Linked DNA regions of Salipiger sp. CCB-MM3. The protein of the gene in region 1 binds, or shares a complex with, the protein of each later gene. Links are inferred from orthologs where the notes say so. Each region holds a gene or a part of one and is shown in the gene's direction. Other genes may lie near its edges. The genes, in order: AYJ57_RS10395 and uvrB.

Region 1 (3,367 bases):
TGCCCTCCTTGTCGACCCCACGGTTGGGCACGGGTCCGTCGACGGTCAGGAAATCGAGCGTTTCGTTGTATTGGTTCGCCAGCACCCGGAAGTCGCCGCTGGCATCGGTGAAGAAGGGCAGCGCGATCATGTTCCAGCCGCGGCCTTCAAATCCGGTGGTCAGCCCCTCCTTTGCGTTGATCCATTTGCCCGGCAGCTTGCTCAGCGCGCCCAGCTTCTCTGGTTCGGACCTGTCGGCGGGCCGTATGTCGCGATTGCCGTATTCGTGAACCTTGGCTTCCAGTTTGAGTTCCATCGATCCCTCCTCCAGAATCTCTGTCGTGCAATGGATTTCGGCCTCTGGCGCCGGGAGCGAGCCGTGGTCAAAAGCGGACTCCGCAACCGGCGGGTGCAAATGCGGTCTGAAAATCCCGTTCATTTTAGACGCCGCGACCGCCGCCCACGAGTGCGGAAAACCTCCATGGAGTCCGCCCGCACAGTGATTTTTGGAACAAATAAAGAACGCACCTTTCACAGCCCGCCGTGCCGCGCTAGATTTGCGCCATGAGCAGCTTTGACGACATGGATGCATTCGAGGGGGCCTCGCTGTCGCAGCGGGCCATGGCGGCGCGCCCCGCGCCCTATCTCGACGACCTCAACCCCGCGCAGCGCGAGGCGGTGGAACGGCTCGACGGGCCGGTGCTGATGCTGGCCGGCGCCGGCACAGGCAAGACCAAGGCGCTGACCGCCCGTATCGCGCATCTGCTGACCACCGGCCGCGCGAGGCCGAACGAGATTCTCTCGGTGACCTTCACCAACAAGGCCGCGCGCGAGATGAAAGAGCGTGTGGGCCGCCTGCTCGGCCACGCGGTCGAGGGCATGCCGTGGATGGGCACCTTCCACTCGATCTGCGTCAAGCTGCTGCGCCGCCACGCCGAACTGGTGGGGCTGAAGACGAATTTCACCATCCTCGACACCGACGATCAGATCCGTCTGCTGAAACAGGTGATCGCGGCCAACAACATCGACGAGAAGCGCTGGCCCGCCCGGCAGCTCTCGGGGGTGATCGACAACTGGAAGAACCGCGCCTGGACTCCCGACAAGGTGCCGGCGTCCGAGGCTGGCGCCTTCAACAACCGCGGCACCGAGCTTTACGCCCAGTATCAGACCCGCCTACGCGAGCTGAACGCCTGCGATTTCGGCGACCTGCTGCTGCATGTGGTGACGATCTTCCAGCAGCACGCCGATGTGCTCGAGCAATACCAGCGCTGGTTCCGCTTCATCCTCGTGGACGAGTATCAGGATACCAACGTCGCCCAATACCTCTGGCTGCGGCTGCTGGCGCAGGGCCACACCAACATCTGCTGCGTCGGCGACGACGATCAGTCGATCTATGGCTGGCGCGGCGCCGAAGTGGGCAACATCCTGCGCTTCGAAAAGGATTTCCCCGGCGCCCATGTGGTGCGGCTGGAACAGAACTACCGCTCAACCGCGCATATCCTCGCCGCCGCCTCCTCGGTGATCCGCGGCAATGAGAACCGGCTCGGCAAGGAACTCTGGACCGAGGCCGATGGCGGCGAGAAGGTCCGCCTCATCGGCCATTGGGACGGCGAGGAAGAGGCGCGCTGGATCGGCGAGGAGATCGAGGCGGCGCAGCGCGGATCGCGTGGAATGCGGCCCGTCTCGCTTGATGACATGGCGATCCTCGTGCGCGCCTCGCACCAGATGCGCGCCTTCGAGGATCGTTTCCTGACCATCGGCCTGCCCTACCGGGTGATCGGCGGCCCGCGCTTCTACGAGCGGCTCGAGATTCGCGATGCCATGGCCTATTTCCGGCTGGTGGTCTCGCCCGAAGATGATCTGGCCTTCGAGCGCATCGTCAACACGCCCAAGCGGGGCCTCGGCGACAAGGCGCAGCAGAAGATCCAGATCAAGGCGCGCGCGAACGGCACGACGCTGCTCAACGGCGCGCGGCTGCTGCTGCGCGACAAGGAGATCACCGGCAAGGGCGCGGGCAAGCTGGCCACCTTCGTCGAGCAGATCGACCGCTGGCACGAGGTGGCCCGCCAGCAACTGGGCCTCCCCTCGGAGGTGCAGCAGGATGATGATGATCTGGTGCTGATCGACGAGGACAAGCCGCTGGCCAAGACCATGAGCCATGTGGAACTGGCCGAGGTCATGCTCGACGAGAGCGGCTACACCGAGATGTGGCAAAACGACAAGAACCCCGATTCCCCGGGCCGGCTGGAAAACCTCAAGGAACTGGTCAAAGCGCTGGAGAATTTCGACAACCTGCAGGGGTTCCTCGAACACGTCGCGCTGATCATGGACAATGAGACGGAAGAGGCCGGCGCCAAGGTCTCGATCATGACGCTGCACGCGGCCAAGGGTCTCGAATTTCCCGCGGTGTTCCTGCCGGGCTGGGAGGACGGGCTCTTCCCCTCCCAGCGCTCGATGGACGAAAGCGGCCTCAAGGGGCTCGAGGAAGAGCGCCGCCTCGCCTATGTCGGGATCACCCGCGCCGAGGAGCTCTGCACCATCTCCTTCGCCGCCAACCGGCGCGTGTTCGGCCAGTGGCAATCGGCCCTGCCCTCGCGCTTCATCGATGAGTTGCCCGAGCAGCACGTCGAGATTCTCACCCCGCCCGGCCTCTACGGCGGCGGCTATGGCGCCGCGGGCATGAACAGCGGCTTTGGCGGCGGATCGGGGCTGGAAAGCCGCGCCGCCGAGGCCAATGTCTACAATTCCCCGGGCTGGAAACGCCTGCAGGAACGCTCCTCCAGCGCCCGCTCGGTCAGCCAGCCTCGCGAGAGCCGCAATCAGGTGATCGACCTGCAGGCGGTCTCGGCCTTCGAGACCGGTGAGCGCGTCTTCCACCAGAAATTCGGCTATGGCGCCATCGTCGCCATCGAAGGCGACAAGCTCGAGATCGACTTCGAGAAGGCAGGCGTCAAGAAAGTGGTGGCCCGTTTCGTCACCGCTGCAGATTCGGCGGGCGACGTGCCGTTCTGACGCGCCGCCGGGGCGGGCTGTTGACGAAACACCGACGCACACCTTGATATAAAAGAAGGCCCGGGGTGCATTGCTCCGGGCCTTCTTCTCTTTTCAAATACGCATGTCGCAACCGACGGCTCAGCGCTCCGCCCCGATCAGCGCGGCAAGGATCTCGCCGTCACTCCGCCCCGAGGCGCGGGCGATCGAGGCAAGGCTCTCCTCCTGCCCGCCGACCGCAAACCCCGCCTCCGTCAGCGTGGCACCGAGGTCGGCCGCAGGCACGTCGATCAGCGCCGCCACTTCGGCCACGCTGCCTTCGAGCACCAGCCCGGCAGCGGCGAACTGCGGCGGACGCCCGCCGCCTGGCGCACCGTCCGCACCCGACAGCGACGGC
Region 2 (3,308 bases), 1.1 Mb from region 1 along the record:
TAAGTGAACGCCAAAGGCAACATGTAGTAAAAGGCGCCCGTTGGGCGCCCTATATCTTGATCAAAGCTTGGCTTCGCGGGATCTTTGATCCGATTTCGAGACAACTTTGCCCCGATTTACAAGATCAGTGCGTCCAGACCGCGCGGCGATCGACGGCGAAATTCTCGGCGTAGCCGCGGGCGCGGACGTTGGGCTTGCGCTTGTTGGGCTCGTTCACCTGCGCGTCGATGCCGTGTTCGGCGGCATAGGCAAGCGCGGCTTCCTTGCTGTCGAACTTCAGGCGCACTTGGCTTTGGGTGTCGGAAGAGGAGGTCCAGCCCATCAGCGGATCGACCTCGCGCGGCGAGGCGGGAAAGAACTCGAGATACCAGTCTTTGGTCTTTGCCTGGCCCGACGACATGGCCGTCTTGGCCGGCTGGAAAATCCGTGCGCGCATGAAATCCCTCCTGACGTTCTTTGGCGTTATCGGGAATTTATGCTGCCAGGGCAAGAGATCGCGGCGCGGCACTGCGTCAAATCTTCTCGACCCCTTGCGTCTTGCCTGCAGAAAGGGAACATTCCGTGAAAATGCCTTGCCCGCAGGCCCGAGTCCCCGCCGCCCGGTCCGGCACCCCTTGAAACCGCCGCGCCGCGCGACACGTTTTGCGGGCGCCCGGAGGTCCGTTCATGCCCTATGCCCATTCCGACAAGTCAGATGCCCTAATGCATTCCCCCGCGCCGGACGTGCGGACGCGGGAAAAGCTCGAGGGTGGCATCCGCTTTCGCATGCAGACCGAGTTCGCTCCGGCGGGTGACCAGCCCACGGCGATCGCCGAACTGGCGCAGGGGGTGAATGACGGCGAGCGCAGTCAGGTGCTGCTGGGCGCCACCGGCACCGGCAAGACCTTCACCATGGCCAAGATCATCGAGGAGACGCAGCGCCCGTCGATCATTCTTGCGCCGAACAAGACCCTGGCGGCGCAGCTCTACGGCGAGTTCAAAGGCTTCTTCCCGGACAACGCGGTCGAGTATTTCGTCTCTTATTACGACTACTACCAGCCCGAGGCATATGTGGCGCGGTCGGACACTTACATCGAGAAAGAAAGCCAGATCAACGAGCAGATCGACCGGATGCGCCACTCGGCCACCCGCGCTCTGCTCGAGCGTGATGACGTGATCATCGTGGCCTCGGTGTCCTGTATCTACGGTATCGGTTCGGTCGAAACCTACGGCGCGATGACGCAGGACCTGCACGCCGGGCAGGAGTATGACCAGCGCAAGATCATGGCCGACCTCGTGGCGCAGCAGTACAAGCGCAACGACGCGGGCTTCTCGCGCGGGGCGTTCCGGGTGCGCGGCGACAGCCTCGAGATTTGGCCCGCCCACCTTGAGGACCGGGCGTGGAAGCTGTCGTTCTTCGGTGAGGAGTTGGAGAGCATCACCGAGTTCGATCCGCTCACCGGCGAGAAAACCGGCAGCTTCGACCGTATCCGTGTCTATGCGAACTCGCACTATGTGACGCCGAAGCCGACGATGCAGCAGGCGGTCATTCATATCAAAAAAGAGCTGCGCCAGCGGCTCGATCAACTGGTGGCCGAGGGCAAGCTGCTGGAAGCGCAGCGGCTCGAGCAGCGTACCAATTTCGACATCGAGATGCTGGAGGCCACCGGGGTCTGCAACGGTATTGAGAACTACTCGCGCTATCTGACGGGGCGCGCGCCGGGCGAGCCGCCGCCCACGCTTTTCGAGTTCATCCCCGACCATGCCATCGTCTTCGCCGACGAAAGCCACGTCTCGGTGCCGCAGATCGGGGCCATGTATAAGGGCGACTACCGACGCAAGTTCACGCTGGCCGAGCATGGCTTCCGGCTGCCGTCCTGCATGGACAACCGCCCCCTCAAGTTCGAGGAATGGGACGCCATGCGCCCGCAGTCGGTCTTTGTTTCGGCAACCCCGGCGAACTGGGAGATGGAGCAGGCGGGCGGCGTCTTTGCCGAGCAGGTCATTCGCCCGACGGGTCTTTTGGATCCGCAGGTCGAGATCCGTCCGGTGAAGATGCAGGTGGACGACCTTTTGGACGAAATCCGCAAGGTGACCGCAGACGGCTATCGCACGCTTTGCACCGTGCTCACCAAGCGCATGGCCGAGGATCTGACCGAATATCTGCACGAGCAGGGCATCAAGGTGCGCTACATGCACTCCGATATCGACACGATCGAGCGGATCGAGATCCTGCGCGACCTGCGGCTCGGCGCTTTCGACGTGCTGATCGGGATCAACCTGCTGCGCGAGGGGCTCGATATTCCCGAGTGTGGGCTGGTGGCCATTCTCGATGCGGACAAGGAAGGCTTCCTGCGCTCCGAGACCTCGCTGATCCAGACCATCGGACGGGCCGCGCGGAACGCCGAGGGCCGGGTGATCATGTATGCCGACCGGGTCACCGGCTCGATGGAGCGGGCGCTGGCCGAAACCGAGCGCCGCCGCGAGAAGCAGATCGCCTACAACGAAGAGCATGGCATCACCCCGGCGACGGTGAAGAAGAACGTCGATGACATTCTGGCCGGGCTCTATCAGGGCGACGTGGACATGAACCGCGTCACCGCGAAGATCGATCCCAAGCAGCAAGGTTCGAACCTCGAAACGGTGCTGGAGGGGCTGCGTGCCGAGATGCGCAAGGCCGCCGAGAACCTCGAGTTCGAGGAAGCGGCGCGTCTGCGGGACGAGGTGAAGCGGCTGGAGGCGGTGGATCTGGCCATCCACGACGATCCTCTGGCGCGCCAGTCGGCGGTAGAGGCGGCGTCGGAAGCGGCGGTGAATTCCAAGGGTCGGTCGACCGCGGGACGTCCGGGGCAGCGCGGCGGCAACGTGAAGCGGCGCAAAAGATAGGCTTCGAGGGTGCGCTTCAGCGCCGCATGAAAAAGCCCCCTCCGGCCGGTGCTGGAAGGGGCTTACTTTGGGGGCAGGGGGGGTAAGCCCGTGTGAGCTTAGCCGTTGTCGTCTTCCGGCGGGTTCACGTCGATATCCGGCAGGGTCACCTCAGCTTCCTTGGTGTCCACCTCTACATCGACGTCCGGCACCTCAACGGTCTCTTCCTGGGTACCAACATCGATGCTGCCCACATCGGCCTCAACCTCGGGCATTTCACCGCCTTCGACGGCCACATCCACGTCGGGCAGGGCGCCTTCGTCGGTGACGTCAAAGTCGATCATATAGGCACCAAAGCCGACAACGACAGCGGCCACGGCAACGGCGGCAATAACGGGTCCTTTACGCATAACTCTTCCCTTCCGTATGACTGTTTTTCTTGCGGCCAGCGCCGCAGTCTTCGG

What was found.
Region 2: the proteins of AYJ57_RS10395 (region 1) and uvrB are in contact, whole or in part, in a crystal structure (PDB 7EGT), measured with the Thermus thermophilus proteins. The link is inferred for Salipiger sp. CCB-MM3 from one-to-one orthologs. Residues at the interface, in WP_096412145.1 of Thermus thermophilus: His654, Arg656, Phe657, Gln666, Asp668, Glu669, Lys680, Arg681, Leu682, Ser683, Lys685, Tyr686, Ala687; in WP_096411307.1 of Thermus thermophilus: Glu23, Leu25, Arg26, Asp27, Gly28, Glu29, Arg30, Phe31, Arg55, Glu326, Asp327, Phe328, Glu379, Ser382, Gln383, His398, Gly400, Arg401.

Annotation. Positions count from the first base shown.
Region 1 is NZ_CP014595.1:2,136,813-2,140,179, reverse strand. The notes cover bases 215-3,267. They hold AYJ57_RS10395 (ATP-dependent helicase), read left to right. Parts: upstream 215-543; coding sequence 544-2,991; downstream 2,992-3,267. Other genes in these bases: AYJ57_RS10390 (DUF4405 domain-containing protein), read right to left, coding at 3,112-3,267; AYJ57_RS10400 (heme-binding protein), read right to left, coding at 215-295. Also shown: more of AYJ57_RS10400, read right to left, coding at 1-214; more of AYJ57_RS10390, read right to left, coding at 3,268-3,367. UniProt on the Escherichia coli protein: A helicase with DNA-dependent ATPase activity. Unwinds DNA duplexes with 3'-5' polarity. Translocates on single-stranded DNA with 3'-5' polarity. Initiates unwinding more efficiently from a nicked substrate than double-stranded DNA.
Region 2 is NZ_CP014595.1:1,048,907-1,052,214, reverse strand. What follows is about bases 272-3,265. They hold uvrB (excinuclease ABC subunit UvrB), read left to right. Parts: upstream 272-666; coding sequence 667-2,865; downstream 2,866-3,265. Other genes in these bases: AYJ57_RS05155 (hypothetical protein), read right to left, coding at 2,964-3,254; AYJ57_RS05165 (ETC complex I subunit), read right to left, coding at 272-436. Outside these bases: more of AYJ57_RS05165, read right to left, coding at 125-271. UniProt on the Escherichia coli protein: The UvrABC repair system catalyzes the recognition and processing of DNA lesions. A damage recognition complex composed of 2 UvrA and 2 UvrB subunits scans DNA for abnormalities.